2 regions of the Absicoccus sp. genome follow, and region 2 is predicted to be linked to the other one. Evidence: predicted binding sites of a transcription regulator. Region 2 holds the regulator's gene; the other holds the start of a gene.
The links. The regulator Rex, encoded in region 2, represses fermentation and respiration genes when NADH is low (regulators of the CRP and FNR family bind a similar motif). The targets are predictions, from matches to a motif close to GTGAANNNNTTCAC.
Positions count from the first base shown of each region.

Region 1: SOS22_RS03300 (acyl-CoA dehydrogenase) is a predicted target of Rex. The motif match lies at 10,293-10,306, and genes of this name have one in related genera.

Region 1 covers NZ_JAXDRQ010000023.1:15,402-32,195, forward strand. The annotation lists gene SOS22_RS03235 (electron transport complex protein RnfA) at 1-133, shown strand, start outside; gene SOS22_RS03240 (hypothetical protein) at 133-318, shown strand; gene SOS22_RS03245 ((Fe-S)-binding protein) at 318-623, shown strand; gene SOS22_RS03250 (NFACT family protein) at 737-2,374, opposite strand; gene gmk (guanylate kinase) at 2,484-3,062, shown strand; gene rimP (ribosome maturation factor RimP) at 3,158-3,616, shown strand; gene nusA (transcription termination factor NusA) at 3,626-5,275, shown strand; gene rnpM (RNase P modulator RnpM) at 5,284-5,541, shown strand; gene SOS22_RS03275 (L7Ae/L30e/S12e/Gadd45 family ribosomal protein) at 5,534-5,839, shown strand; gene infB (translation initiation factor IF-2) at 5,829-7,703, shown strand; gene rbfA (30S ribosome-binding factor RbfA) at 7,709-8,050, shown strand; gene SOS22_RS03290 (carbohydrate kinase family protein) at 8,088-8,942, shown strand; gene SOS22_RS03295 (thiolase family protein) at 9,019-10,248, shown strand; gene SOS22_RS03300 (acyl-CoA dehydrogenase) at 10,412-11,551, shown strand; gene SOS22_RS03305 (electron transfer flavoprotein subunit beta/FixA family protein) at 11,571-12,365, shown strand; gene SOS22_RS03310 (electron transfer flavoprotein subunit alpha/FixB family protein) at 12,381-13,412, shown strand; gene SOS22_RS03315 (3-hydroxyacyl-CoA dehydrogenase family protein) at 13,428-14,270, shown strand; gene SOS22_RS03320 (enoyl-CoA hydratase-related protein) at 14,333-15,112, shown strand; gene SOS22_RS03325 (butyryl-CoA:acetate CoA-transferase) at 15,127-16,479, shown strand; gene SOS22_RS03330 (threonine aldolase family protein) at 16,550-16,794, shown strand, end outside.
Region 2 covers NZ_JAXDRQ010000016.1:58,122-74,915, reverse strand. The annotation lists gene SOS22_RS02890 (hypothetical protein) at 1-791, opposite strand, end outside; gene SOS22_RS02885 (thioesterase family protein) at 830-1,192, shown strand; gene SOS22_RS02880 (putative glycoside hydrolase) at 1,339-3,054, shown strand; gene SOS22_RS02875 (VanZ family protein) at 3,059-3,430, opposite strand; gene SOS22_RS02870 (HAD domain-containing protein) at 3,423-3,926, opposite strand; gene rapZ (RNase adapter RapZ) at 3,996-4,856, shown strand; gene SOS22_RS02860 (YvcK family protein) at 4,853-5,854, shown strand; gene whiA (DNA-binding protein WhiA) at 5,817-6,761, shown strand; gene SOS22_RS02850 (hypothetical protein) at 6,758-7,285, shown strand; gene SOS22_RS02845 (NusG domain II-containing protein) at 7,301-7,663, shown strand; gene SOS22_RS02840 (Gx transporter family protein) at 7,663-8,166, shown strand; gene SOS22_RS02835 (hypothetical protein) at 8,163-8,765, shown strand; gene SOS22_RS02830 (redox-sensing transcriptional repressor Rex) at 8,850-9,494, shown strand; gene asnS (asparagine--tRNA ligase) at 9,722-11,077, shown strand; gene SOS22_RS02820 (hypothetical protein) at 11,127-12,425, shown strand; gene SOS22_RS02815 (ABC-F family ATP-binding cassette domain-containing protein) at 12,422-14,290, shown strand; gene SOS22_RS02810 (DNA polymerase III subunit alpha) at 14,345-16,794, shown strand, end outside.

The DNA.
Region 1 (16,794 bases), on a different contig from region 2:
GTATATTTTCTCTACCATTCGTGAACGTTTGGAATTGAGTGATGTGCCTGAATTCTTTAAAGGAAATCCTATCGCATTGATTTGCGCGGCCATTATGTCTATGGCATTTACGGCATTTGCAGGAGTAATTTAATGCGAATCATTGCTGGCATCCTCTTTGTAGGTGCCTTGGTTGCCATCTATATTTGGGCATATCTCAATAATAAAAAGACCCCGTTGCCAAAGGGGTGTGAAAATTTAAAAGCCGATTGTGATGGATGTAAATTAGTTTCTTGCTCTTTACATCCTGATCATGGCAAGAAAAAGGAGGAAATCTAATGGGTACAGCGATCGTTATGATGCTGATTCTTGGTGCGATCCTAGGACTTGGTCTAGGCATTGCGGACAGCAAGTTAAAAGTCGAAGTAGACGAACGTGTTGAACATGTGACGGGAATGCTTCCAGGATATAATTGTGGTGGTTGTGGCTATCCAGGTTGTTCAGGATTTGCAGAAGGCATGGTTTCTGGTGAAGCCGATCATTGGCTATGCAAACCTTCAAAGCCAGACCAAAAAGCAGCCATCATCCAGTATTTGGAAGAAACACCGGGTCCTGATGGAAATACCATTCATGTAAAACCTTAAGCTCATGTTTTTTTGTACAGAAACACATTGTGTTTCTGTATTTTTTTATTCTTATAGGTTGTTGCATTTATTATGATAATTTATCCATAAAAAAACGCGACTATTGTCGCATTTTATGATTTTTTATAGTTGCGGATCCATTCTTCAATTTGTTCACGATCCGGGTCGATATAGATGGTTTTATAGGATTTCATGGTCACAAATCCAACCGGAGCACCTGGTACTTTTTTTAATTGACTGACTGGGCAGTAATCCACAGGAACAGAACTGGACATCTGTCCTTTGGAAAAATAAGCAGCTAACATTGCACACATACGAATCAAAGTTTCATCGGGTCGTTCACATTTACATAAAACATGGGAGCCATGATAGTCTTTGACATGAAACCAAACATCTTTTTTTCGTGATAAATGATGGGTAATGTAGTTATTCTGTAAATTGTTTTTGCCAATGTAGATATCTATATCTTTGACTTGTAGATGCAATACATTGGGCTTATTTTTATGCTTAGCTTGTTTGCGAGAGCGTTTGTGCATCATGACATGGGCATTGATCAATTCTTGGCGTATTTCGAGCGCATCGGTCACATTGCAATGTTGAAGTTGTTCATGCAGCTGTTCAAAATAATCAATTTCTTTTTTACAGGCTTCGATCTGTTCTTGCAAGATCGATTGCGAACGTTTCATTTTATGATATTTCTGATAATATTTATTCGCATTTCCTTTGATGTCTAAGCGCATATCAATAGGAATGCTCACATCTTGACCGGTTTCAAAATCAGGCACATGGACCACTTTTTCTTTTTTGATCTGATGCATGTACGCAAATAAAAGATCACCATATTGTTGATATTTTTTATAATCATAAGATTTTTCTAAACTCATCTGTAATTTAGGTAATTTTTTCTTCGCTTTTTTTAATTCCTTATCGACCGTACGAAAAACATCGCCGCATTGTTCTTTGATGCGAATTTGTTGTTCATTGGCCTGATACAAATGATCCAATCCAATCATCAGTGGATACACTTCTGCTTTTTGGTGAAGATGCGTCAACTCAATGCAATGATAATCATGTGGATATACATAAAGCGATCGACTATTCAATACTTCCTTCAAAATATCTGCGTAGGCTTGTCCATTTGCCATGCGAAATTGGAATTCTTTTGATAATAAAGGGGAAAAGCCATAAATTTGATCCACGAAACTGGTATCCATATCGACCTGTGTGACTTCGGTCGGATTCACTTTTTGTACTTGTTTAGGCAAGACATAGGTGGCACCCGGATGAATGGTCCGTTTGGCATTTTCATAAACGGGGATGCGTTTTAGCGCATCGATGATAATACCTTCTTGATTGACCAAGATCATATTGGCATATTTACCCATGCATTCTACATATAATCTGTTTTGGGTATAATCACCCAATTCATTTCGGCATTGTAGATGAAAACAGAGAACACGGTCATAATGAATTTGTTCAATGGATTCGATCATACATTGTGCACATTGTTTGCGTAATACCATCACAAAGTTTGTTGGTTGGCTCTGTGATGTTTCCGTTTTTTGGGTAATGTAAATACGATTGGTATTAGAATGAACATTGCATACCAATCGAATGGTTCCTGCATTTTTTGTATGTAGTTGAAAAACGATTTCTTCATCGCTTAAATTTTGAATTTTGTTTAATTTACAAGGACAATAGGTTTGTAGCTGTTTGGTGATAGTAAAAAGTAATAAACCATCCATTGCCATAAGATCACCTCGCTAGTCCATATTCTAGCATATTGACAAAATCTTTGACAGACTTATTGTTCATGATACAATAGGAGAAAGAAATGGCTTTAAATTTGGGAGAATTTGCATGAAACGTGGATTATTGATTATATTGAGTGGACCAAGTGGTGTTGGTAAGGGTACAATTCGTAAATATTTTGAAAATGACGAACGATTGAACCTTGCCTATTCAACTTCAATGACAACGCGAAGCCCACGTCAAGGTGAAAAAGATGGTGTCGATTATTTCTTTACGACGAAAGAAAAATTTGAAGAAGCCATAAAAAAGGGAGAGTTGTTGGAGTATGCCGAATTTGTGGGCAACTATTATGGAACACCTTTAAACGAAGTAGAACGGTTACGCAATGAAGGAAAGAATGTTCTGCTTGAAATCGAGGTACAGGGTGCAACACAAGTCCAAAAACGCTGTCCAGATGCTTTAAGCATTTTTATCATTCCACCATCTATGGATGAGTTAGAACGTCGTATTCGTGGTCGTCGCAGTGAGCCAGAAGAAATCATCCAGCAACGCTTGGCAAAGGCTAGTCATGAAATGAAAATGATTCCAAATTATAAGTATATTGTTTGTAATGATGATCCAAAATTAGCAGCCGAATTGATCGAGACGATCATCTTACGACATATGGAATTGGAAGAGAACAAATAGAAGCTTGCAGTTTATTGGAAACTGTGTTATAAAGTAGCTATACGTTAAGAAGGAGTGGGTAAAACCACTCCTTCCTTTTGGAAGGGAGATTCTACATGGATGATCTAAAACAATGGGTCGAACCAATTTTAGCTGAAAATGGATGTCGTTTATATGCACTAGAATGGTTGACCAATGAAAAACCACCGTTACTTCGTATTTCCATCGAAAAGCTGGATGGTCCAGTTGATTTAGATACCTGTGCTATATGTAGTGATGCGATTGGTACAATGCTGGATGCCAAAGATTGGTATGCATCGGAGTATAATTTAGAAGTATGTTCGCCAGGAGCGGAACATGAATTAACAACGGATGAACAAATTCAAGCAGCGATTGGTTCGTATGTCTATGTGAAACTAAAAGATCCAAAACAAGGTATGGATCATGTATTTGGTGATTTGATTTCAGCCAATACAGAATTGATCGTAATTTCGTACAATGTCAAGGGTAGGAAGAAAAAATTCGAAATAGACCGTTCGAATCTCGCATTGATCATGACAGCAGTAAAGGTATAGGAGCAAAAAATGAACATTAGAGTAGATGATTTACAAAAAGCAATTTTAGGTGTTGAATCCGATCGTCAATTATCACCAGAAATTGTGGAGGGTGCTTTAAAAGAAGCTTTAGCAAAAGCGTATCGAAAACATGAAAATATTCCGGATGGTTATGTAAATGTAGTGATTGAAGATGGCAACATCCATATCTGTCCACAGCGTGTTGTCGTTGAAGAAGTAGAAGATGATGCTTTGGAACTTTCTGTAGAAGATGCACATCAAATCGATCCCAATGCAAAAATTGGTGATCTGGTCAATGAACCAGAAGTTGATTTTAAAGAGTTTGATCGTGCCGATGTCAATTTGGCAAAAAGTGTCATGAAGCAAAAAATTCGTGAAGCCGAGAAACAATTGATTTATGAAGAATATCATGATAAAGAAGGCGATATGATCTTAGGTACCGTAGAGACAGTAGAAGCTAAATTTGTTTTGGTCAATATTGGTAAGACTGTGGCTATGTTGCGTCATGTCGATCAAATTCCAACGGAACACTATTATGAAGGGCAAACATTGAATGTCGTCATTCGCGAAGTAAATAAAGAGACAAAAGGAGCACAAGTTCTAGTTTCACGGGCTACTGATGTTTTTGTTCGTCGCTTGTTTGAAAAAGAAGTTCCAGAAATTTATCAAGGTATTGTTGAAATCAAAGCCATCGCACGTGAACCGGGAGAACGGTGTAAAATTGCCGTCTATTCCCATAATGAAAATATTGATCCGATTGGTGCTTGTATTGGTCCTCGTGGACAACGTGTCCAAGCCATCATCAATGAATTAAATGGAGAGAAAATTGATATTTTTGAATGGTCCGATAATATCAGCGTATTGATCCAGAATGCTTTGAGTCCGAGTGAATCTCTTGCCGTATTCCCAAACCCGAATGTAAAAGATGGACTGATCGTGGTCGTACCTGATAATCAATTGTCTTTAGCAATTGGTAAGCGTGGTAAAAATGCACGTTTGGCTGTTCGTTTGACCAATCATAAAATTGATATCAAATCGGTTTCGGAAATGGAAGAGGCTGGTATTGATTATATGGCCTTGGCTCAAGAAATGAATGAGCAATACGAAGAGAAGAAAGCGGCTGAACGTGCGTATAAGCAGCAACAACGCATCGAACAATTAAAGAATGAAGATGAAAATATCGAAACAGTCGATATTGCCGATTTTGATTATGATGATGAAGAAGAAGTCGAATTCGTTCCTGAACAAGAAGATATCGAGCAAGAAGAAGTTATAGAAGAACCACAATCTGTTTCTGAACCTGAACCAGAAGTGGAGAAGGAAGAAGACGAAATAGAGAAGGCCGCTCGAATTGCGAAAGAGCAACGTGGCAAAGAAAGAGCGGTAGAGGTGAATGCATTCCATTCCAAATTCGAAAACTTTGCGGATGCTTCTCATAAAGAAGAAAATGAACCAAAGAAATGGAAGAAAAAACCAGAAGATGTCAAGAAGCAAGACGACGAAGAACAGAAAACAACGGTTAAACAACAATTTGAGCAGATGAAACCGATTTATTCGGAAGAAGAGTTGGCAGAAATCGAAGAGGAAGAAGAATACGAAGATGAAAGCCGTTGGGATGATGATGTCGATTATGAAGATTTTGACAAATATTATGATTAGGAGATCGTATGCGTAAAGTTCCAATGCGAAAGTGTGTTGTTACTCAGGAACGTTTTCCTAAAAATGAATTGATTCGGATCGTTCGTACCCCCCAACAAACAGTTGAGATCGATCCAACAGGAAAGCGCAATGGGCATGGTGCCTATGTTTCAAAACGTAAAGAAACCATTGAAAAGGCCAAAAAAACACATATTTTAGATAAAGTATTAGAGATACATGTTCCTGATGAAATCTATGAAGAATTGATGGAGTTAGTTCATGAATAAAGAAGTCCAGTTATTACAATTGGCCATCAAAGCAGGGAAAACGGTTTCTGGCGATCGATTGATCCCAGCCATTCAATCCCGTGCTGTTTGTCTTGTGTTGATGAATCGTACTTGTGGCAATAATCGAAAGAAAAAATTACGCAATAAATGTGCTTTTTATCAAATTCCTTTGATTGAATGGGATGCTTCCTTATTTGATCAAATTTCGTGGAAAGCAATCAATGCGTATGGCATCACTGATGCTTCGTTTGCCCAAGGTTTTATAAAAGAAAGGACAGGTGACGTTGATGGCATATAAAGCAGTAAAACCACAACATAAAAAAAAGCCAAGTAAACACAACAAGAGTAACAAGCGGAATACGCAACATTCCAATAAGCAACCCGTTCGTAAAAAAAGGGAACCTGAAGTAAAGGAAATCACGTATTCGCAACCATTGACCGTTGGCCAATTGGCGAATTTAATGCATCGCAATAGTTCCGAAATTATTAAATTCTTATTCTTGCTTGGGAATATGTCCACCATCAATACTGTATTATCGGATGATGATATTGAATTAGTTTGTGCCGAATTTAATGTCGAAGCACATAAAGAAGTAGTAATTGAAGAAGATGATATTGAAGATCAATTGGAAAATATCGAAGACGATGAATCACAGCTCGTCAGTCGTCCACCTGTTGTTACGATCATGGGGCATGTCGACCATGGAAAAACAACATTGTTGGATACGATACGAAATACCAATGTAACGGGTGATGAATTTGGTGGTATTACCCAGCATATTGGTGCTTATCAAGTACAAGTTGGTGATCGTAAGGTTACTTTCCTAGATACACCTGGTCATGAGGCTTTTACGGCTATGCGTGCGCGTGGAGCCCAAGTGACAGATATCGTTATTATCGTGGTAGCTGCCGATGATGGTGTCATGCCACAAACCAAAGAAGCCGTCGACCATGCCAAAGCAGCAAATGTCCCTATTGTCGTTGCTGTCAATAAAATTGATAAGCCCGGTGCGAATCCAGATCGCGTGATGAGTGAAATGGCGGAATTAGGTGTCATGCCGGAAGAATGGGGTGGCGAAACCATTTTCCAGAAAGTATCTGCCAAGACGGGCGAAGGGGTCCATGAATTATTGGAAACAATGTTGTTAGTTGCCGATATGCAGGAACTCAAAGCCAATCCCAATACCAATGCTTCCGGAACAGTTATTGAAGCAAAATTGGATAAAGGGCGTGGACCGGTTGCGTCACTATTGGTACAGCGTGGTACCTTGCATGCCGGTGATAGTGTTGTCGTTGGTACCGCCTATGGTCGTATTCGAAAGATGACCAATGATAAAGGAAAAGAAATCAAATCGGCTGGTCCAAGTATGCCAGTTGAGATCATTGGTTTGAATGAAGTTCCTCGTGCTAGTGATGTCTTCATGGCTTATGATACCTATAAACAAGCCCAGAGCATTGCACAAACACGGGAAGAAAAACAAATTGAAAAAGAACGAAATGCTTCCAGTGCCATGTCCTTGGAAGATCTAGCTCGTAAGATTTCAGAAGAAGACATGAAAGAAATCAATGTCATCATCAAAGCCGATGTACAAGGTTCAGCGGAGGCTTTGGCTGCTTCGATGGAAAAATTAGAAGTAGATACCGTTAAAGTCAATGTCATTCGATCCACCGTGGGTACGATTTCAGAATCCGATATCATGTTGGCCAGTGCTTCCAATGCCATTATTTATGGTTTCAATATTCGTCCGACCGCTGCGATTCGTAAGAAGGCTGAAGAAGAAGGCGTTGAGATTCGTCTTCATAACATCATCTACAAAGCATTGGAAGAATTAGAAGGGGCCATGAAAGGTATGTTGGCACCGGTATATGAAGAAGTTGTGATTGGTCAAGCGGAAGTGCGTGAGACCTATCGAGCTTCCAAAGTCGGTACGATTGCTGGATGTAAAGTAACGGATGGTGTTGCGAAACGGGATGCCAAAGTTCGCTTGATTCGTGATGGTATTGTCATCTATGATGGTAAGCTCGGCTCGTTACAACGATTTAAAGATGCGGTCAAAGAAGTACAGACTGGTTATGAATGTGGTATGACCATTGAAAACTTCAATGATATCAAAGTGGGTGATATCTTTGAATTGTACGAAGATCAAGAGGTTGAACAATAATTGCTATGTCACTCAAAAGAGAACGATTGGATATGATCATTCAACGAGAGATTTCGAACATCTTACAGTTTGATTTAAAAAATCCTAAATTGGGATTTGTGACGGTAACGGATGTGCAATGTTCAAAAGATTTATCGGTGGCAAAAGTCTATGTCTCTTTTCTTGGTAAACAAGAAAGAAATGATGCAGGTTTACGTGTTTTGGATCATTCGAAGGGATATATTCGTACGGAACTTTCGAAACGATTAAAGATTCGTAAAACGCCTGAACTTGTATTTATTCAAGACAAGAGTTTGGAACAAGGAAATCGCATTGAAAAGATCTTACATGAAATTGGTGAGGAATAGTCTTTGAGCTATTCCTTTTTTTGTGTATATTTTAGATATGAGCATATTGGGTATTGGACAATCGGTATATGATATGGTTTTGCCTGTTGATCATATACCAGAAAATGAAAAAATACGTATTTATCATAGTGTATCTTGTATGGGCGGTCCGGTTTCTTGTGCAATGTATGTTTGTGGAAAATGGCATGCGGATACACACATCATGACACGAGTTGGGAATGATGTATGGGGTAAAGAAATCATAAAAACTTTACAAGAAGTGAATATCGATGTTTCTAGTATGGTGATTGATCCATCTATCACCACTTCGCAAAGTCATATTTTAGTATTTCCTTCGGGAGATCGTACGATTTTAAATGTACCGATTCAAAAGGAATCAAGTATGGAGCCTATGTGGCCAGACCAAGTCGATGTGATCTTAATGGATGGTCATGAAGTGGAATGGTGTAAAGAGGCTATGAAGCGTTATCCGTCTGCCATTACGATACTGGATGGCGATAAATATAAGCCAGAAACAGAGGATTTGATTCACCAGGTGGATTATTTAATTTGTAGCCAGCAATTTACAAATATGTTGGATATTCATTCTTATCATGAACTAGCAGCATTAAATCCTTCCAGTATTTGGACACAAGGATCGAAGGGATGTATCTATCAAAATCAAGTATATCCAAGTTATCCCTGTAAGGTGATGGATACAACAGGAGCTGGTGATGTTTTTCATGGAGCTTTTGCGTATGGTATGGATTCTGGATTTGATATTCCTTCTTGTATTCGCATATCGAATATGGCTGCAGCGATGGTTTGTGAGGGACTGGGTGGCGTTCTTTCGGTACCAACATGGGAATCCGTTAATGAACGGTTATCTATTTGTGAAAAAAATCGCAAATAATTTGTGAAAATATTGACAAGGCTATTCTTTTATGGTAATTTTAAACACGTAAAATGATTATATACGGAGGTAAATCATGGAAACAAAAGATGTAGTCATTGTCAGTGCATGTCGTACTGCCATTGGTAAATTCTTGGGTGAATTTAAGAATATTTCTGCCCGTGAATTAGCTATCGAAGTTGGTAAAGAAGCTATCAAACGTGCTGGTATTCAACCAACGGATGTAGATGAGATCGTTATGGGTCAAGTATACGGTGGTATGCAAGGTTCATTACCAGCTCGTCAAGTATCGATGCGTATTGGTATGTCTAAAGAAAGTAACGCAGTTACTGTAAACCAAAACTGTGCATCTGGTATGCGTGCATTGGAAATTGCATGTAACGATGTACAATTAGGAAAAACGGAAATTGGTTTGGTTGTTGGTGCCGAAAATATGACACAAGCTCCATTCTTGTTGCCAAAAGCACGTATGGGATATCGTATGGGAAGTATTCCTTCAGCTGGCCAAGCTGAAATGTATGATTCATTGTTGCATGATGCATTATATGATGAATTATCTCAAGGACATATGGGATGTACAGCTGATAATGTTGCTAAATTATATGGAATCACTCGTGAAGAATGTGATGAATTAGCCGTTATGTCACATTCACGTGCATGCAAAGCAACAGATGAAGGTAAGTTCAAGGATGAAATGATTCCAATTATTGAACATACACGTAAAAAAGGTGATATCGTTCATGATACAGATGAACATATGATTCGTGGATGCAACATGGAAACAATTTCAAAATTGCGTCCTGTATTCAATAAAGATGGTGTAACGACAGCTGCCAATGCTTCTGGTATCAATGATGCTGCCGCTGCTGTTATTGTTATGTCAATGGATAAAGCCAAAGAATTAGGTATCAAACCAATGGCTAAAATGATGTACATCTGTGGAAAAGGTGTAGATCCTAAATACATGGGTCTTGGACCTGCTGTTGCAATTCCAAAGTGCTTGGATGCTGCCGGTGTTAAATTCGAAGATGTTGATTACTGGGAAGTAAACGAAGCGTTTGCTGCTCAATTCATTGGTGTAGAAAGAAAATTGAAAGAAGATTACGGATATATCGTAGATCGTAACAAAACGAACTTGAATGGATCAGGTATTTCTTTAGGACACCCTGTTGGATGTTCCGCATTGCGTATCACAGTTACGTTATTGTATGAAATGATTCGTCAAGATGCCAAGATTGGTTGTGCTAGCCTTTGCGTTGGTGGTGGACCAGCTATGGCCGGTTTGTGGACACGCGATTTCGACTAATCAAAACAGAAAGAAGATAGGTGAATGCTTATCTTCTTTTACTTGTAAATAAATTCACAAAGTCATTGACTACCGAATGCATTCTCGGTACAATTACATCGTATGAATGGGATTTCATACCAAATTTGAAGTTGAACAATAAGGAAAGGAGAACTTTAAATTTATGGATTTCAATTTTACAGAACAACAACAAATGATGCAAACGTTGTTCAGAGAAGTTGCTGAAACTGTCGTTAAAGATAACGCAGCGGATGTAGACGAACAAGAAAGATTCCCTAAAGAAAACGTAGAAGCTATGCGCCAAGCAAAGATGTTGGGAATCCCATACCCTCGTGAATATGGAGGAGCTGGTGCTGATTATCTAAGCTATATCTTAGCTGTTGAAGAATTAGCTAAAAAATGCTGTACAACATCTACGGTATTAAGTGCACATACTTCATTAGGTACTTGGCCAATTGCGGCTTTTGGTACAGAAGAACAAAAAGCAAAATATTTAACTGACCTTTGCACAGGTAAGAAGATTGCTGCCTTTGGTTTAACCGAACCAAATGCCGGTACCGATGCTGCCGGTCAACAAACAACAGCTGTTTTAGATGGTGATCATTATATCTTGAATGGTACAAAGATCTTCATCACAAATGCTGGAGAAGCAGATGTTTATATTATCTTCGCTATGACAGATAAAACAAAAGGAAATCATGGTATTTCTGCTTTCATCGTTGAAAAAGGATGGGAAGGATTCACATTCGGTCTTCATGAAAAGAAATTAGGTATTCGTGGTTCTGCTACTCGTGAGTTGATCTTCAATAATGTAAAAGTACCAAAAGAAAACTTGTTAGGAAAAGAAGGACAAGGATTCAAGGTTGCGATGAAGACATTGGATGGTGGTCGTATTGGTATCGCCGCACAAGCTGTTGGATTGGCACAAGGTGCAATTGATGAAGCCGTTCCTTATGTAAAACAACGTAAACAATTTGGACGTCCTATTGCTCGTTTCCAAAACACGCAATTCCAATTGGCAGATATTCAAACCAAAGTAGATGCAGCTCGTTTGTTGGTATACAAAGCTGCAATGGCTAAAGAAACGGGTCAGCCTTATACGGTATTAGCTGCAGAAGCTAAATTATTTGCATCCGAAACAGCTATGGAAGTAACTACAAAGGCTATCCAATTATTAGGTGGTTATGGATATACTCGTGACTTGCCAGTTGAAAGAATGTTCCGTGATGCTAAGATCACTGAAATCTATGAAGGTACTTCTGAAGTACAAAGAATGGTAATTTCAGGATCGATGTTACGATAAGAAAGGATTGAATACTCATATGAAAATCGTTGTTCTAGAAAAACAAGTTCCCGATTCAACAGAAATCACAGTTGATAAAAAGACTGGTGCATTGGTTCGTGATGGTGTTCCTGCAATTACGAACCCCGATGATCTAGCTGGTTTGGAAGCTGCATTGGAAATTAAAGATAAAAACCCAGACACTGAAGTTGTCGTTATGACTATGGGATTGCCAAAAGCTGCCGATATGTTAAAACAAGGTGTAGCTATGGGCGCTGACAAAGGTGTCTTATTAACAGACCGTGTATTAGGTGGATCTGATACATGTGCTACAAGTATTGCTTTGGCTGCTGCTTTGAAAAAAGTAGGATTTGATCTTGTCATTGCTGGTCGTCAAGCCATTGATGGTGATACAGCTCAGGTTGGACCTCAAACAGCTGAACGTTTAGGAATCCCTCAAGTTACCTATGTCGATGAGATCATTGATGTCAATGATGAATCCATTACGGTCAAGAAATCATTGGAAGATGTTGAACAAATCGTTAAGGTTAAATTGCCTTGTGTCATCACAACATTATCCGAAATGAATACACCTCGTTATATGCAATGTGACAATATCGTTGACTTATGCAAAGAAAACAAAATTGAAACATTAACAAATGCAGATTTAGGTGTAGATCCAAACCGTGTTGGTTTCAAAGGTTCACCTACATCGGTAAAAACAACTTTCACAAAGGATGTTACCGATAAGACGGAAACATTTACATTATCAGAGCAGGAAACTGCAGATATGATTGCTAAAACTTTGAAAGAAAAGCAAATCATTACGAAGTAGGAGGGAAGAAACAGAATGGCTCGATTTGAAGAATACAAAGATGTCTTCGTTTTCGTTGAACAAGAAAACGGAAATGTAGCTGAAGTAAGTTATGAACTTATTTCAGAAGCAAGAAAACTAGTTGCTTCTATTCCTGAATTCGGATACAAAGTAGTTGGTGTATTGCTTGGAGAAAATGTAAAAGACAAAGCACAAGAAGTAATCGCTCATGGTGCAGATAAGGTTATCGTTGTTGACGATCCTCTTTTGAAAGATTATTCTACCCAATTTTATGCAGATGCATTAACACAAGTAGTCAATGCTTATAAACCAGATGCTATGTTAACAGGTGCCACTCCATTGGGACGTGATCTAGCTCCACGTGTAGCTGCTCGTTTAAATGTTGGTTTGACAGCTGATGCTACAAAGATCGAAGTCGATATTGATTATGCAAAAGAGACAGGCGAATCATTATTAGATGTTACTCGTCCAACTTTTGGTGGTAACTTATTCGGAACGATCGTTTGTAAAGATACGCGTCCACAAATGGCTACAATTCGACCAAAAGTCTTTGAATTAGCTCCAGTTGACGAATCTCGTCAAGGTGAAGTTGATGAATTCAAACCAACTTGGACAACAACTGAACCACAAGTATTTGTTGAAAAGGTAATCGAAAAAGTGAAATCTGATGTAGATATCACAAAAGCTGACATCTTAGTTGGTGCTGGTCGTGGTGCAGAAAACTGCTTGGATTTAGTTCAACAAGTTGCTGATGAATTAGGTGGTGTTGTATGTTGTACACGTGCCGTTGTTGAAGATGGATACATGGATAAGAGCCGTCAAGTTGGCCAAACAGGTAAGACCGTACGTCCTTCCTTATATATTGCTTGCGGTATTTCGGGTGCCGTTCAACACTGTGCAGGTATGGACAAATCTGACTTGATCATTTCGATCAACCGTGATCCTCAAGCTGAAATCTTTACAATTTCTAACATGGGATTTGTTGGTGATGTAAACAAAGTTCTTCCTTTGTTAGTACAATCCATCAAAGACGCAAAATCAGAGTAAAGGAGATCAAAATACATGAGTAAAATTGGTGTTATTGGTGCCGGTACAATGGGTCAAGGCATTGCTCAAGCCTTTGCTGCTGCTGGTAACCAAGTCACAGTATGTGATATTAAAATCGAATGGGCACAAAATGGTATCAATAAAATTGGTGCAAAATTAGATAAACTTGTTTCTCGCGGAAAAATTGCCGAAGATGCTGCCAATGCAATCAAAGCAAATTTAACGGCTGGTGAATCGGATTATTCAGGATTAGCTGATGCGGACTATGTTGTGGAAGCTGTCTTGGAACAAGTAAAAGTAAAACAAGATTTATTCAAAACATTAGATGGTATTTGTAAAGATTCTACAATCTTCTGCTCCAATACATCAAGTTTATCCATTACAGAAATCGCTAATGGTGTTAAACATGAAGTAATTGGTATGCACTTCTTTAACCCAGCTGATCGTATGAAATTGATCGAAGTTATCCGTGGTGGTGCTACAAAAGACGAAACCGTACAAGCTGTTAAAGAATTATCTGAGCAAATTGGTAAGACACCAGTTGAAGTAAATGAAGCACCTGGTTTTGTTGTAAACCGTATTTTAGTCCCTTTGATCAACGAAGGTGTATTCGTATTACAAGAAGGTGTTGCTAGTGCTGAAGATATCGATACAGCCATGAAGTTGGGTGCTAACCATCCAATGGGACCACTTGAATTAGGTGATTTGATTGGTTTGGATATCGTATTGGACGTTATGGATGTTCTTTACAACGAAACAGGCGATTCTAAATATCGTGCATGTACATTATTAAGAAAAATGGTTCGTGCCGGTAAATTAGGACGTAAAACTGGCGAAGGATTCTACAAATATAACTAATTGTAGATTGGATCGAGGTGGGACATACATTCCACCTCTTTTTTAGAAAGGATATAATAAATATGGAAAACGTATTATTTGAAAAACAAGGACACGTATCGATCATTACGATCAATCGTCCCAAAGCATTAAATGCCTTAGCAACAGCTGTACTAAAAGATCTTGAAGAAGCTGTCAAAACCGTAGAAGAAGATATGGATACATATGCCCTGATCATCACTGGTGCTGGATCCAAGAGCTTTGTTGCCGGTGCCGATATCGTTGAAATGAAAGATAAGACAGTCGAAGAAGCAGCAGAATACAGTGGATATGGAAATAGTATCTTCCGTCGTATCGAACAATTGCATTGTCCTGTTATTGCTGCTGTCAATGGATTCGCTCTTGGCGGTGGATGTGAATTAGCCATGTCATGTGATATTCGTCTAGCGAGTGAAAATGCTGTATTTGGACAACCAGAAGTAGGTCTTGGTATTACTCCAGGATTTGGTGGTACACAACGTTTAGCTCGTTTGATTCCTACCGGTATTGCCAAAGAAATGATTTATACAGCGCGCAATATCAAAGCCGATAAAGCAAAAGAAATTGGATTGGTCAATGATGTAGTTGCATCCGATGATTTGATGGCTACAGCCATGAAACTTGCCAATCGTATTGCGGCTAATGCGCCAATTGCCGTAGCTCATTCAAAAAAAGCCATCAATGAAGGACTTCAACAAAATATCGATGATGCCGTGAAATTAGAAGTATCTGAATTCTCGGAATGCTTCAAGACCGAAGATCAAAAATATGGTATGGAATGCTTTGTCAATCGTGTCAAAGACAAAGAATTCAAGAATAAATAAGGATGGCGATACATATGGATTTTGCAGCTGAATATGCCGCTAAATTAACAACGGCGGATCAAGCCGTTCAATGTATCCATAGTGGTGACTGGATCGACTATGGATTTGGTCTTGGCATTGTTGATACATTGGATAAAGCCTTGGCAAAGCGTATGCCTCAATTGGAAGATGTGAAGATTCGTGGTGCCATTTTGTTGAAACGACCTGCCATCTTCGATATTGAAAACGCTCCCGCTCATTTTTGCTGGAATTCATGGCACATGTCCGGTATTGAACGAAAAGCATGCATGGAAGATATCGCTTACTACAATCCCATTCGTTACTCGGAATTACCAAGTTATTGCTTATATGAAATCGATGATATTCAAGTAGCCATGTTCCGTGTTGCACCCATGGATTCATTTGGGTATTTCAATTTTGGACCCAATGCATCGCATCAATATGCCATTCTAGAGCGAGCCGATAAAGTGATCGTTGAAGTAAATACAAATATGCCTCGTTGTTTAGGTGGATGGGGCACAGGTGTTCATATTTCAAAAGTTGATATGATCGTTGAAAGTGATAATGCGCCTCTAGAAACAATTCCTAAGGGTGGAAAACCATCTGAAGTAGATCAAAAGGTTGCCGAATTAATCGTCAATGAAATTCCTGATGGAGCTTGCTTACAACTTGGTATTGGTGGCATGCCCAATGCAGTAGGTGCCTTGATTGCCAAATCGGATCTGAAACATTTAGGTGTACATACTGAAATGTATGTGGATTCTTTTGTAGATATGGCTCGTGCAGGCAAGATCGATGGATCGAAAAAGAACTTAAATCCAGGTCGACAAGTCTATGCGTTTGGACAAGGTAGTAAGGAAATGTATGATTATCTCAATGATAATCCAGAATGTATGATGGCTCCGGTTGATTATACCAATGATCCTCGTACCATTTCCCAAATTGATAACTTTATTTCCATCAACAATACGGTAGATATTGATTTATTTGGTCAAGTGAGTGCTGAAAGTTCTGGTATTCGTCAAATCAGTGGGGCTGGTGGCCAATTAGACTTTGTGTTAGGGGCTTATTTATCAAAAGGTGGTAAATCTTTTATTTGTTGTTCAAGTACATTTACCAATAAAAAAGGTGAGACATTCTCTCGTATTTTACCAATCTTACATCCAGGATCGGCGGTTACGGATACTCGTGCCAATACGCACTATGTCGTAACCGAATATGGTATGGTCAATCTAAAGGGTAAAAGTACTTGGGAGCGTGCGGAAGGATTGATTTCGATCGCACATCCAGATTTCCGTCAACAATTGATCGAAGAAGCAGAAAAAATGCATATTTGGCGGAAACATAATGCCCATGTCAATGTCTAACTATTATTATACGGCTATATGATATAGCCGTTTTTCTATGTTATACTATAGGATGAAAGGAGGAGTCACCATGTTATATTTTAGAAATGACTATCAAGTTGGATGTATTCCTGAAATCATTGATGCATTAAAGGCCAAGGACTCCCATCCATATATGCCCTATGGGCAGGATGAAGAATGTCAAAAAGCCAAAGATATACTGCAATCGAAAATGCCCGATGTTCATATTGATGTTCATTTTGTAAGCGGAGGCACAATAGCGAATGCCACAATTTTTAAGGCCATCTTAAAACCATATGAAGCTGTGATTGCTTG
Region 2 (16,794 bases):
AAACAAGAAACAAACATATCATGATTGGCAAAAATGTATTGGTAATCATTGCTGGCAAACAAACTATGAAAGATTTGAATGAGAATAGGGAATAGCCCTAAACTGCTATAGACCACAATACCAATACGCACGGCCAGTTTTTGATACGTTAAGGTCTCGACCAAAGCCTCCGATACCTCATCATCAATTTCTTGATGAGGCAATTCCACTTGTGGCTGCTCCATATCTACGACTTGTACGGTATCATCTTCTCCCATATTCAATTGTGATATGGTTTTCTTTTGTTGCTTCGCTAGATCTTTGGCAAAACGAGGATCTTCAAAATTGCCATTTTCATCGACTTCAACGATATGATCAAAAAAGACCTTTGAAGACGGATTATTTTTTAAATAATCGCCCGTACTCCATAAGACTTGTAGCTTTACGATCATGCAAACCAGTAAAACCAAATACGAAAGCAAATGTCCCATATCGGTAATGGCCGTGGAAATAGGCACATACAACATGGCTACCGACAAAGCAAAAGCTACCCAATAGATATAACGATATATTTTCGATCCCGTTGTCAATAAGATAAAGATGACCATATAAATACCAACTTGCGAAAGCAAAATACCAGATAACAACACATCAAAACCATTGGCATCCACTTTTAAAAAAGCCGTATTTAAGGCATAAGCCACACCTACACTATAAGCAATCAAAAAAAGAAGCGTAATCAATAGGCGTCGCTCAACACGTCTTCGACAATTTCGATACAGGATCAAATCTTGTTGATTGACATTATTCATATAATTTATTATATCATATATAGAAATGGAGATAAAATATGAAGCAAACTGTAACATTACATACAATCGTAGAAAAAGCACATTTAGCCTCTACCATGAAAAGTGGATCCTTGGACGTTTTAGCCACCCCACAGATGATTGCTTGGATGGAACAAGCCGCATGCATGTGTTTGAAACTTGAAGAAGGACAAACCAGTGTTGGTATTGCGATGAATGTGACACATGATGCTCCAAGTCCACTTGGCGCCGAAATTACCATTCAAGCCACAGTAACTGAACAAAAAGGACGTATTATTCATTATGAAGTGAAAGCATATCAAGGCGATACATGTATTGGTAAAGGGGAACATACACGCTGTATTGTCAACAGTGAGAAGTTCTTGGCAAAAGTATATAAATAAACGTTGGAAGACGAATGACATTCCATTCGTCTTTTTTCGTTGCGAAAAATGGGACCAGATGGGTCAAAAGTGAAAATAAGACAGAGAAAATCGGTCTAAAATCGCCAAAAATAGCATGTTTTCGCAAACTATGATAGTATAAGTTTATGAATAAGAAGAATCAAAAGCGATTACAAATGCTGAAAGACAGTTATCGTCATCATAAAAAAGGTCTCTTTATTACGGTCTTGGTGATTTTCGCTTTAGTTATTTGTGTTCCGCAAGTGGATGCTTTGATCCATCCCAAACGCTACATTGCCTGTAGCGGAGATACCTTGGAAGTAACCGTATCTTATTACGCTAAAAATGATGAAGCAGGGCAACGTGTTGTATCGATTCCACGGGGATCGGAAGTTGAACTACGCGAATTGGGTGAAAAGACATCAACTATCGTATATAAAAACGAGACATTGACCGTAGATAATGATCATTTAGTCGATAATCTAGAAGATGCGATTCAAATTAAATATGTGTATCCTCGACGATTATTAAATTTATTGATCAATAAACAAGGAAAGCTTTCGGACATGGTGGTTCGTAAAGGCGAAAAAGTGAAAGTCGTTTCCGTCAAAACGGAAGACCTAGATCGTAAGACCGGTCGTATCCAATGGTATCAAGTCAAGAAAAATGGTAAAAAATATTGGATCAATGGAGCGCATGTTGAAACAACCAAAAGTGCTGCCACTGCCAATTATGCCCAAGACATTACGTATTCAACCTATTGGGATGATTATTATGGTAAGGGATACTCCAAAGATGCCTATGTTGATCAAATCGATTATAAACCACAACCGGCCTCTCGGTATGCAGACAATCCGATTCGTACGGATATCAATTCGGTTCATGTTTCTCTCAGTAACTTAAAAAATCATAAAAAATATTATTTATCACTGATCAAAAAAACCGGAATCAACTCCATTACCATTGAATGTAAAGGCGATGGCGGAAATCTATTCTATGATAGTGATGTTCCCAAGAAATATTTATCCAAACCATCTGAAGCTTTGACGGGATCTGTCATGTCAAAACAAGAATTGAAAGATTTGATTCATGAATTTCAAGATGCCGGCTATTACATGATTGCACGATGTGTCACATTTAAAGATTCCATTTTTGCGAAACAAAATAAAAAAGAAGCCATTGTGGATAAAAAGGGCAACTTTATTGAAATCAATGATGAATATTGGCCAAGTATTTATTCACGCAAAGCCTGGATGTACAATGTGGACATCTGCAAAGAAATTGCCCAGATGGGCATCAATGAAATTCAATTTGATTATTGCCGTTTTCCAGATGGTACAGCCAGTCAAAAAGATGATTTGAATATGCGCAATACATACAATGAAAGTAAGGCCGCTGCCATTCAAGGCTTCTTTACATACGCAAAAGATCAGATTAGTCCGTATCATGTGTATGTGGCCGCCGATGTTTTCGCATGGCCGATCGTTGTGCAAGATGACCAAGATATTGGCCAGTTCTTCCCAGCCATTGCGAATGTTGTTGATGTCGTTTGTCCGATGCCATATACCGATTTATTCTCTCAAGGCGCTATGGATATTGCCGATCCAACCGCGGTGCCAAAGAAAACCTTGTATAAGTTCTCCACCATTGCGAAGCGACAAATGGATGAAATTGGCACCCAAGCTATCTATCGAACTTGGATCCAAGCCTATAGTCCATTTGATGCAAGCGACGTCAAAGCGGAAATCAAAGGAATCAATAAAGCTGGATTTGAAGGCTATCTAATTTGGTTTGGCAATGGGGATCCCAACGATCTAAAAGGTGTACAAAAAGGTTTTGTTGATAGTAAGATCAAAAACTGAGCAATCATTTGCTCAGTTTTTTATATAGGCCCAAAAGGATCAGGGCCCCTAAGGTATCAATGCCTACATCGATGGGACTGCCACTTCGACCCGGAATAAAGAGTTGATGGAATTCATCTGTACAAGCATAAAGGATAACGATCCCAAGCGTTGTTTTAATAGTTGGTTTTTCTTGTGCATGATAGACACAAAAAGCCAATAAAGCATAGATAGACATATGCGCTGCCTTGCGAATGAACCACACCTGTATATGCCCATGAAATAAATGATAAAACCAACCACTTTGCAGATTCGAAGCACTCGCATTTTGATTGGAAAACCAGAAAATTAGGATCATCACCAATATCGAAAGAAGTTTCCACACAAGCTTACGCATGTTGCACCTCCAATAGTTGAATCGCTAATTGATATTGTTCTTTAGAAAACAAATTATATGTCTTGATACAATGGCCTGGAAAATCAGCACGCATATCAATATCATCCAATACAAGATACACTTGGATATGATGGGCTTCAATATAAGCACGAATCTTATGAGGACGGGATTGATTTTCTTTTGAAGTTGTATCGATGACATAGGAATCCAATTGACGCAAACTCAATAACGCTTTGATTTGCTTCAAAGAATAAAATTCTTTCCAAGAAGAGGTCACAACGATTTTTAAATCAAACCGATCACAAAGATTTTTGACATATCGACAAGCATCCACATCGAAATTCGTATTGACCTGACCAATCGTATAAGTCGGGATGTGTAAAAAGCCTGGATGCTTCCATATACGCAACCATTTCTTTCGATCTGGCTTGACCTCTTGTTTATACATATAGGGATTAATGACCCCATCAAAATCTAAAAAAAGAATTCCTTGCATATAAAATATTGTAACCGAGACTCAACGCTTTTCCAACTGTGATAGAATAGAAACATAGGAGGAACTCACATGAAGCAACATATCGTCCTATTAACAGGCATGTCTGGCGCTGGAAAATCAAGTGCTATGAACGCCCTTGAAGATTTAGGCTATTATTGTATTGACAATTTTCCTAAAGAATTATTACCTCAATTGGAAAATGTCTTACAAAAAGAACAAAAATACGAATATATCGCATTATCCGTTAGTGCGATTGATTATATGACCTTTTTTAACTTTTTCGATGACACTTCATCGGATATCCAGATTATTTTCTTAGATTGTAGCGATGAAGAATTATTATTACGCTATCGTTTTACGCGAAGAAGACATCCCCTGATTGCCAATGGTATGGCTACGACATTAGAAGAAGCCATTGAATTGGAACGGGATTACTTCAATAAAATGCAAGGCAATCAAAAAGGAACCATTCATTTTGATACGACCAAGATGTCAACATCCGAACTCGCAAAGCGGATTCGCAATCGCTTTAAAGGCAATGATACTGCCAAATTTACGATTACTTTTCAATCGTTTGGCTTTAAACATGGTCTCCCCATGGATGCGGATATAGTGATTGATGTACGCTTTTTACCCAATCCATTTTATGAACCCGCATTGCGAAAGAAAACCGGAAATGATAAAGCCGTGTATGACTATGTCATGATGGCGCAAGAAACCCAAGATTTTATTACTCGTTTGAAAGCTTACTGTGATTTTGTGTTTGCAGCTTATAATGAACAACACAAATCCCATATGATTGTTGGCGTTGGCTGTACAGGTGGACAACACCGCTCTGTGACCATTTGTAACTGGTTATACGATACCTATAAAGATACCTATCGTTGCTTTAAAAGCCATCGCGATATCGGAGATCAAGAAATCGGATGAAAAACGTAGTCGTAATTGGTGGCGGATCGGGGCTTTCCAGTATGTTGAGCGGTATGAAAAAACTGGAAAATGCCAATATCACGGCCATTGTTACCGTTGCTGATAATGGTGGCAGTACCGGCCGATTACGCCAAACGTATAATGTTCCTGCAATTGGTGATATTCGCCATGTCTTGACTGCCATGGCCAATGTCGAAGATGAATCGTTATTTGCCGAACTGATGAATTATCGATTCAGTGGCAATAAAGATATTGGGGGACATAATTTAGGGAATCTGATGTTTTTGGCTTTAATGGACATTACCGGATCCTTTATGGGAGCCATTGAAGCCATTAGCCATGTCTTGAATGTACGGGGGAAGATCGTACCAAGTACCTTAGATATTGTGACTTTGTATGCGATGATGGAAGATGGAACAATGATTCGTGGGGAAGAATCCATTCCTAAAGCCCACAACAACATCAATAAAGTCTTTTACCAACAAAAAGTCCATCCCTATTTGGATGCACTGGAAGCTATTCGTGATGCTGATTTGATTATCTATGGAATTGGATCGTTGTATACCTCGATCATCCCGAATTTGATCATTCCCGAAATTAGTCAAGCCATTCATGATAATCCATGTCCAAAGATATATTTTTGTAATGCGATGACCCAGCAAGGAGAAACCGATGGGTATAGTGTAGAAGACCATATTCGTGCCTTAGAAAAACATTCCTTTAAAGACGCTGTTGATCTTGTGGTCGTGAATCACTCGTATATCCCAAGACCCATATTGGAGACGTATGCGAAACAGCATTCCTATCCAGTGGAAATCAAAGAAACCGAACATGACTATGGCATTATGCAACGATTATTGGTACAATTTGATGTCCAAGGACGCATTCGTCATGACCCGAAAGCAGTTTGTACAGCGGTGGCCGAAATCTTGGAAAAGATAGATAGTAAGGAGGATCTACGTGTCCTTTACCAGCGAAGTGAAAAAACAAATCTGTAAAGAACCAACCGATCGAAATCAAGCACGGGCACAAATTTGTGCCCTCTTTCAAATGCGTGCCAGCATGCATATGAACTTTCGTGGTTTGTCGGTTTCCTATCAAACTGAAAACGCAACAATTGCCAAACATCTGTTTCAAATGTTGAAACAAGTATATGGGGTCAATCCACGTTTATCGGTCATTCGCAATATGCGTTTAAAAAAAAGCAATATGTATCGCGTGGAAGTATATGATAAAGCCAGCGAGATCTTAGATGATCTCGGCATCTTGACCGATACGGGCATCCACTATAAACCCTTGGGACGATTGATCCGATCGGATAAAATGGCACGAGCTTATTTGTGTGGTTGTTTTCTAGCCAGTGGATCGATCAACGATCCCAAAACCGCCAATTATCATTTGGAGATGTCAACCACCGAAACGGAGCTGGCCCAAGCCGTTCAACATTTGATGGAACGCTATCATTTACCTGCGAAGATCACCAAACGCAAAAAATACGAAGTGATCTATTTAAAAGCGGGTGAAAAAATTGCTGATTTTTTACGGTTGTGCAATGCCAGTCAAGCCCTGTTTGATTTTGAAGACAGCCGCATCCAACGTGACTTCTTTAATCAAATGACACGGCTGGATAATTGTGAAGTGGCCAATGAAATGAAGACCCAAAAGGCCGCCAAAAAACAATTAGAAGCCATCGCGATCCTGGAGGCCAATCCGCAAAAGGTTGATATTTCGGATAAGATTCGTCATGTGATGGAAATTCGCAAACAATTTCCTGATGCCAACATGAATGAATTGTGTGAAGAAGTCTATCGTGCCTATGGCGATATCATCTCAAAATCGGGAATGAAGCATCGCTTGAATCGGATCAAAGAGATGGCGGCATCCATACAGGAGGAATCCACATGAAAAAATTCATATTATTATTAGCCTTGGGTATATTGCTGAGTGGATGTTCCAGTTCCATTGACCTACAAAAACATACATTTACCTATGAATTGGGCGCCGATGTCTATGGCAATCCCAAGCTCTATATCAAAAATGCCGATCATTACGACACCAAGAATATGAAGGTCGTACCCCAATCCAAAGGCATCTATAAAGAAAAGAATCGTTTTGTGAACAAAGGAAAAGAGTATCTCGTTTGTGGTACCTATGATTTTACCTTGATCAATGGAAACCAAAAAATCCCATTTAAGATTAAAATCAAAGATACCCAAGCACCGCTGGTCAATCAATCACCAACTGAAATCACATGTAGCGTTGGTGCCGAACCCGATTATCAAACCGCTTTTGATGCCAGTGATCTATCCGGCGTGAACTATGAAAGTGATGTTGATACATCCACCACCGGAACCAAAGCCACTACCGTACGGATCTATGATCGATTTGGCAATACAGTTGAAAAAAAAGTGAATATCGTCGTGCAATAGTCTATAATGATTGACATGACAAAGGCAGATAAGATCTTGATCGTTGGTATCATGATTCTTTCGATTGGTTTGATTTTTCCTTTATTGCACAATGCACCGACATCCAAAGTCGCGGTTGTCCAAGTTGCCAACAAAGAAGTATTACGCATCGATCTAAGACAGAATAAAGAATATACCGTAAAAGGGAAGTTGGGACCGGTTCATATTCAGGTGAAAGATGGTGCAGTTCGCGTGCGACAAGAAAACAGTCCACATCATACGTGTTCCAAACAAGGATATGTATCCAATGCGAATACGCCCATTGTTTGTCTTCCCAATGAAACCGTGGTTCAAATTGAAGAGGGAAATGATTCCAGTGAGGATACGGTGATTCAATGATGAATACAAGAAAAAGTGTCAATTTAGGATTTTTGATGGCCGTGGGCATTCTTTTACAACTCATTGAAAGCTTTGTGCCCATCGTGATGATCGTTCCCGGATTTAAGATTGGACTCGCCAATTTAGCTAGCTTATTTGCATTGATGATCTATGATAAAAAATCCATGTGGATCGTCGGTATGGGTCGGATCTTTTTAAGCGCCATACTACAAGGGACGCTTTTTAGCGTCGCCTTCTGGCTTTCGTTATCTGGCGGCTTGTTGAGCTTGCTGGCGATGTCGATTGGTGCCGATGTCAAGGTATTTTCTATCTATGGCATTTCCATCTTGGGAGCCGCTTTTCATAGCGTAGGCCAAGTGATTGCCGTAACATGGATCTATCAACAATATTTTATGCAGCTGTTTTTGCCAATCTTATTGGCCCTTTCCATTGTGAGTGGTTTAGTTGTGGCCATCCTATCACAAAAAATGCTGGATCGATTGAAAGGAAGGATGGTTGAATGACGCAACCATATATGGGCGCTTTAAAACAAGTCGAACGCCTAATGCAAGATAGTTTGGGAACGTATTCGCAAAATTCCATGAATCAATTACATGATCTTTGTATCCAAATGAGCCAGGATCCCGTGTATGATGTGGATTATTTAAAATTGATGGAATTATATGGCCGAAAATATCGCAAAGAAAAAAACGAAGAAGCCTTACGATTTGTGGTCATGCGCATGCAACAAGTTTCCTTAGCCAGACAAACGCCCAAACGTACATATGCAGGGATCGTTTTTACCAATCGACCATTGGATGCTTTTACCATAGCCTTTCTAAAAGAATTTCCATCCCTTTTACATACGTATGAAGAACGCTATAAAGTACGTATTTTGCAGATTGCGACGCTCGTTTTTGTGGTGGCACTGATCGTATTGGTCTTGCTTTTTCATTTATCTTTTTTGATAATTTGGCTGTCCTTGCTTCTTATGTTTGGTGTTTTTGTTTATTATACCTTTCAGTATGGATATGCCTCCATTGTCAAAGAGCAAATGCAAGATTTGATTCAATTTGTGGATCCCACTTTGAAAAAGTTAGATGAAAGACAGATGTCCAAATGATTTGTGACATCTATTTTTTTATTCACAACGGTTGCTAAATACTTCACAAGCAGTTACAATATAGATAACTATGCGGAGGTTGTAATGACTACGAATAATAATAATAAAAATGTACCAAAAGCCACCTTTCAAAGATATCCAGTTTATTTAAAAGCCTTACGAAAATTAAAAAAACACGGTGTGGAACGTGTCATGTCCAAAGAATTGGCCGAACTGGTCAACATTGAACCCACAACGATTCGTCGTGATTTTTCTTTTTTAGGCAATCTAGGCAAACAAGGCTACGGCTATAGTGTAGATCGATTGGTCGAGATCTTTAATCAGCAATTGGGAGTCGATTTTGACGAGAAGATCATTCTCATTGGAGCAGGAAACTTAGGACGCGCTTTGATGAACTACAACAAATGGGATTACGTTGTCGGTGAAATTGTTTGTGCCTTTGATCGAGATAAATCAAAGATCGGGATGGAATTATATGGTGTTCCCGTCTATTCGATGGATGAACTAGAAGAAAAAATTCCGCAGGGATGTCACATTGCGATCTTAACGATCACGCACGGCGTTCAAAAGACTGTTGATCGCTTGGTGGAGTGCGGCATTACCGGATTTATTGATTTTACATCCAAGCATTTTAATGTCCCAAAAGGGGTTGTTGTCAAGAGCGTGGATGTGGTATCATCAATACAAGAATTGGTTTTTGAATCCAATTCCATGAATAAAAAAGCATAGAAACAGGACGGACATATCGACAGTAGCGACTTGTGATGGTGAAAGACAAGAATAGATATCGAAGAACACCTGTGGAGCTGGACTGGAGAAAATAAGTAGACAGTCTCGTTCGATACGTTACATCGATCAAAGGGTACATATTCATATGTAAATGAGGATGGCACCGCGGTTTATTAAATCGTTCCTTTTAGGGAGCGATTTTTTTATTTTCTGGGAGGAGAAGAACAATGTTAGTTAAAAAAATGAAAGAACAAGCCGCCCAATTGGATGGTCAAAAAGTAGACATTCAAGGGTGGGTGCGTACCAATCGCGCTAGTAAAAAAATTGGTTTTATCGTGATCAATGATGGATCGTGTTTTACCAATGTACAAGTCGTTTATGAACAAGATCTACCAACCTTTGAACAAGCGGGAAAGATCACCTTGGGATCGGCTGTAGAAGTCAAAGGAACTTTTGTATATACACCCAAAGGCAAACAATCCTTTGAGATCCATGCGGATTCCATTGAAGTATTAGGCGCTTGTGATCATGATTATCCCATTCAAAAGAAACGTCACAGTTTTGAATATATGCGCGAAATTCCACATATTCGACCACGTGCCAACAGCTATTATGCGATCTTCCGTTTGCGTTCGGTGTTGAGCATGGCCATCCATACCTTTTTCCAAGACCAAGGCTTTGTCTATGTCCATACACCAATCATTACGGGCAATGATGCCGAAGGAGCTGGCGAATGCTTTACTGTCACGACCCGCAAAGACGATAAATATGATCAAGATTTCTTTGGAAAACATGCGCAATTGACCGTATCTGGTCAGTTACATGTCGAACCCTTTGCATTGACGTATCGCAATGTCTATACCTTTGGACCTACGTTCCGTGCAGAAAATTCCAATACGACTCGTCATGCCTCGGAATTCTGGATGATCGAACCCGAATTGGCCTTTGCCGATTTAGCCGATGATATGGATTGTATTGAAGCCATGATCAAATATTGCATCAACTATTGTTTGGAACATGCACCCGAAGAAATGGCATTCTTCAATCAATATGTCGATAAAGGCCTGTTGGAACGAATCACGCATGTTGCCAATTCTCCATTTGTGCGTATGACCTATACCGAAGCAATCGAGCATTTAGAAAAAGCCAAAGATCAATTTGAAAATCAAGACATCTATTGGGGCATGGATCTGCAAAGTGAGCACGAACGCTACATTTCCGAAAAGATCGTCAATGGTCCCGTATTCTTGACGGATTATCCAAAAGACATCAAGGCTTTCTATATGCGTGTCAACGAGGATCAAAAGACCGTGGCCGCTTGCGATTTATTGGTTCCTTACGTGGGAGAATTGGTTGGCGGTAGCCAACGAGAAGAACGATATGACGTACTAGAAAAACGGATGCAGGAATTGGGTATGGATCAATCCACCTTGCAATGGTATCTGGATCTGCGTCGTTTTGGCGGATGCAAACATTCCGGCTTTGGTTTAGGATTTGATCGTATGCTGATGTATGTGACTGGCATGCAAAATATTCGTGATGTCGAACCATATCCAAGAACACCAAGAAACTTGATTTTCTAATCACTGCCGTCACATTGACGGCTTTTTTAAAGTTTGGTATAAATACGGTATGGCAAAGAAAACATTTCATTCGATATCTCCTGTTCGTCGTTCAATATTATTGGTCACGACCATTGCCTTGATCGTTATTTCGATTTTTTTATATGTCACACGACCTACCGATGTGGATCGGATCAATGAAACCTATTTGGATACGATCCAAGATACCCCCATCTTGAAAAATAATATCAAGACCCATTTTAACCAAAATTATCAAGTGAAGACCTATACCATGTATGGCGAATCACTCAAGCTCTATCACGATACAGCACTAAACAAAACGGATGCACTGATGGGCGCGAATTTGGTCTTGGTCAATGTCGAGACCCAGGAAGAAATCAATTATACCTTTGGTTCAGGTGCGGATGAAGGCATCAAGACCAATCAATTGGATCCTGGATTGTATGAAGTCTATGTGTATGATCATTTTGAAAAAAAACGCGTATACTTCAATAAAAAGGTGCACATGGAACCCTTTGAAACGGTTCGTCGAAAGCATCGCGTGAAACATATTTCCATGGATGCCGATACCGATTATTTAAAAGATCAGGACATTCATCTAAAAAAGAATTATGCCTTTATTTCCGTTACGGAAAATATTCCCAAAGCCGATACAGTCGACGTGATGATCGATCCATGCGGTGATATTTATGATACCGAAAACAATCAAGTGGCCGATGGATTAACGGCGGGAAACCTGACGGAACAAGCCGAAGCGTATGATTTTGCCACCAAAGTCAAGGCAGAACTCGAAAAATATGGTTTAAACGTGCAATTGACGCGCAAAAAAGAGGGGACCCCTTCCTATAGTGGTCGAAGTGGTCGTGTAGCGAAAGGGTATGAACACAAAGCCAAGATCTTTTTAAGTGTTGGTTTTAGTCAATACGATACGACGGAAAAACCATTCATGATGGTTTCGCCACATACATCGGGGGTATTAGCCGATAATATTTCGTATATCATGCAAAAAAATGGTATCAAAATGGATGATACCCAATCCAGTGCTCGACAACTGCATGAAGATGGAGTCCTTTTTGATGGCTATAACGATGAGAATGATAAATACGAAGTCTGGCCACAATTGCGTGAAAGTGGGGGCAAAGCAACTTATGCGGGTCGTACCACTTCATCCAAAGAAAATCAACGCTATAAAGATAGTCCAGGTATGTATGGTGTCTATTTCCAATTTTTGAATGGGGACGATACAAGCAGTATTCAGTATTACCAAAAGAATAAGACCAAAATAGCCAAAGCATTGGCCAAAGGTGTTGCTTATTATTTGGATGTAAAGAAAGAAGGATCAAATTGAAAGTCAGTTTAAGTCGGATCCAGAAAAGCTATGGTACCCAGATGGTTTTGAATGGGGCTGGCTTGACGGTCAAAGCCAAAGAAAAAATTGGCTTGGTCGGTCGAAATGGTTGTGGCAAGACCACCTTATTAAAGATCATCTGTCAACAAGAACAACCCGATAGCGGACACGTCGTGATTGCCAATGATACTCATGTGGGGTATCTATCGCAAATTACTTTTTATGATCAAGACAATACTGTCTATGAAGAATTACTCCGAGCTTTTGACCATGTGCGACAACTGGAAAAAGATCTATTGAAACAAGCCGATATTTTGGCAACCGATGCCAGTATGGTGCAACTTGAAAAATACGATCGCATGCAAAATGAATTCGAAATGCTCAATGGGTATAATTACGAAGTAGAATTAAAAAATGTCTTCTTTCATTTTTCGTTTACAGAAGAGGATCTGAATAAACCCATCAAAGCGTTTTCCAGTGGTCAAAAGACGCGCATTGCCTTGGTAAAATTGTTGTTGTCCAAACCCGATGTCTTATTGCTGGATGAACCAACCAACCACCTCGATGTTGAATCGATCGAATGGTTGGAAGGGTATGTCAAAGCGTATCCATTTGCCATTATCGTGGTCTCTCATGATCGGGTCTTCTTGGATCATGTTTGTGATGAGATCATTGAAATTGACCATGGCAAGACATTGCGCTTTCCGGGCAATTATACCCATTATGTGCAAGCAAAAAAAGAATATATTGCCAAAAATCATGAAGCCTATATTCGGCAGCAACAAGAAATTCAACGCTTAACGGCATTGATCGATAAATTTCATGCTAAAAGTTCTAAGGCCGCTTTTGCGAAGTCCAAACAAAAATATCTGGACCGGATGGATACGATCGAAGATATGCAAGCGGATCATTCCCAAATGCGTGCCCATTTTAGCTCGGCTCGCAAAGGAGGCAACCAGGTCTTAGAAGTGGAACATCTCCAAATTGGTTATGATCAAGCGTTGAGCACCGTTGATTTTTCCTTACGAAAAGGTTGGCGTATGGCCATTGTGGGGCCCAATGGCATTGGTAAGAGTACCTTGGTCAAGACCTTGATCCAAAAGATCCCACCCTTACAGGGAACGTATCAATGGGGCCATCAAATCGATGTGGGCTATTTTGATCAGGAAAGTGCCCAGATGACATCGGATAAAAATGTATTGGATACTTTGTGGGCACATGATTCCATGGCCAATCAGACCGAGATTCGGAATATTTTGGCTTCCTTTTTGTTTACTGAAAATGAAGTCTTTAAAGATGTCAATACACTATCCGGTGGCGAACGTGTTCGCTTAGCCTTAGCTTGTCTGATGTTGGAACACGACAATTGTTTGGTTTTGGATGAGCCCACCAATCATTTGGATATTCCGAGCAAAGAAGCCCTGGAAGATGCTTTGATGCAATACGATGGAACCGTATTGTTTGTATCACATGACCGGATGTTTCTGAAAAAGATGGCAGATCATGTGCTGGAAATGGGGCCAGAAAGCCATGTGTATGCCTTGTCCTATGAGGAATATCTCGAGAAGAAAACGGCCGATGATCTAGAAGAGATGCCACTGCAGCAACAAGAAAAAAAAGAATCCAAAGTCACTTTTCAAGATACCAAGCAGTTAAAGAATCGGGTCGCTAAATTGGAAACGCTCTTGGAACGTGCGGAATCGGAGCTGGAAGCATTACGTGACAAACGATTTGAACCCGAATATTACCAAGACTTTCGCAAGATGGACCAGCTCAATGCGCAAATCGATGAAAAACATAATGAAATTGCGCATCTGGAACAGGAATGGGAAGAAAAGATGGCCCTTTTGGAGCAAGCCACTTAGAGCACGATCGTGCTCTTTTTGTGTGCTATACTAAAGAGGAAGGAGGATGGATCCATGGTACATCTACATGCTCGCAGTTATTATTCGTTGCTTCGATCGCCACTATCGATTGCCTCATTAGTGGATACGACCAAATCGATGGGGCTGGAACACGTAGCCCTGACGGATTGGAAATCCATGTATGGTACGATGGCCTTTTGGTCCTATGCCCAAAAAAAACAGATCCATCCGATTCTTGGCTTGGAAGGAGATTGTCAATATCATGAACAAACATTCTCCTTTGTGTTTCTTGCCAAAAATGATCAAGCGTTGCAGCAGCTGTATCATGTTTCCACCCAATGGATGCATGAAAAAGAATATACTTTGGATGAATTGGCCCAGCAAACCAGTGCCTGCATCGTGATAACGACAGATAGTTTTGAGCGATGGGTCAATCATAAAGAAACCGATGTATTGATCGAACATCTAACCCATTGCCAATCTTTATGGAAAGATTTTTATGTAGGAATCGCCAAGAATGATTCTATTTATCGAAAAGAGATCAATCAAAAAATAAGGGCTTGTGCCCAGAAACAAGGCATGCCTACGGTCGCTTTATCTTGCATCTATTATCAAAAGCCGGAAGATGTCAAGCAATTGCGGATCTTACGAGCCATTGCGAAACAAACGACGATCCAAGACCAGACCTTAGATGTCCAAAATGATCGATATATTCGAACGGATACGGAAATGAAAAAACTTTATGATTCGGCTGATCTTGAAATGACCGATCACATTGCACGTCAATGTAACGTTCAGATGGCCATGACAAAAAGTCATCTACCACAATTTGAAAATAAGCTTCATATCGATAATACCGCTTATTTGATCAAATTATCCAAGGCGGGTCTGGAAAAACGGATGAATCACAATGTGCCAGCAACCTATGTGAAACGGCTTGAATATGAACTCTCGGTAATCGTTAAAATGGGGTTTACCAATTATTTTTTGATCGTCTGGGATTTTATTCGCTATGCCCGTTCACAAGGTATTTATGTCGGGCCTGGACGAGGATCCGCAGCTGGCTCGCTGGTTGCCTATTGTTTAGGTATTACCCATATTGATCCAATCAAAAATCATTTATTGTTTGAACGCTTTTTAAATCCAGAACGTATTTCGATGCCCGATATCGATACCGATTTTCCCGATGATCGACGCGATGAAGTGATCGAATATGTACGCCAAAAATACGGCGATGCTCATGTGGCTCATATTGTCGCTTTTAATACCATGAAGGCCAAGGCCGCCTTACGAGATGTGGCACGGGTATTGAATTATCCCATTCGTAAAGTGGATGCGATCGCTAAAACTTTGAATCGGGAAACCTTGTTGGAGGCGTATCAAAACAATGCATCCTTTCATCGATTGATCGATCAAGACAAAGAAAGTCAGGAATTGTATGACTGGGCAGCAAAAATTGAGGGAACACCGCGACATATTTCTTTGCATGCAGCCGGTATCGTGATCTCGGATCAGCCCATCGAAAAGATTTGTCCGCTAGTGGCTGTGGATGAAACCATCCAAGCTACCCAATTTCCGATGGAATATCTAGAAGATCTCGGCTTGATCAAAATGGATTTTTTGAGCATTCGTAATTTGACCACGATTGCTTCAATCGTAAAAGCCATTGAAACCGATCAACATCGCACCATCGATATTTTAAAATTACCTTTAAACGATGCGAAAACCTATCAATTGTTTTCAAGAGGAGATACCATGGGAGTCTTTCAATTGGAATCCGATGGTATTCGTAAATTGTTGATCCAGATGCAACCCAAGCGATTTGAAGATATTGCCGCTGTATTGGCGCTGTATCGTCCCGGACCTATGCAAAATATCCCTATTTATTTAGAGAATCGCAAAGAGCCGCGCAAGATCCAATATTTGGATCCGCGATTAGAACCCATCTTAAAAGATACCTATGGAATCATAGTGTACCAGGAACAAATCATGCAGATTGCGCAAACGATTGGTGGTTTTCGTTTGGCACAAGCCGATAATTTACGAAAAGCCATGGGAAAGAAAAAGATGGATCTGATGGTTTCGTATCGCCAACAGTTTATTGATGGTGCAATACAGAATCAATGCACCAAAAAAGTGGCGGAAGAAATCTTTGACTTGATGGAACGATTTGCGGAATATGGTTTTAATAAATGTCATAGTTATGCCTATGGCATGGTGGCATATCAAATGGCGTATTTGAAAGCCAATGTGCCTTTATATTTTTATCAAAGTATCTTGAATAGTGTCATTGGTTCGGAATCCAAGACGAGCATGTATATCTATGAATGTCAAAGACGGCACATCCCGATTTTGTATCCAGATGTCAATGCATCCCAAAATGGCTATACGATCGAAAAGAAAGGCTTACGCATGCCACTGGAAGTCATGAAAGGCATTGGCCAATTGGTGCATCAACAATTGGAGCCAGGAAAACCTTATAAGAACTATATTGATTTTGTGGT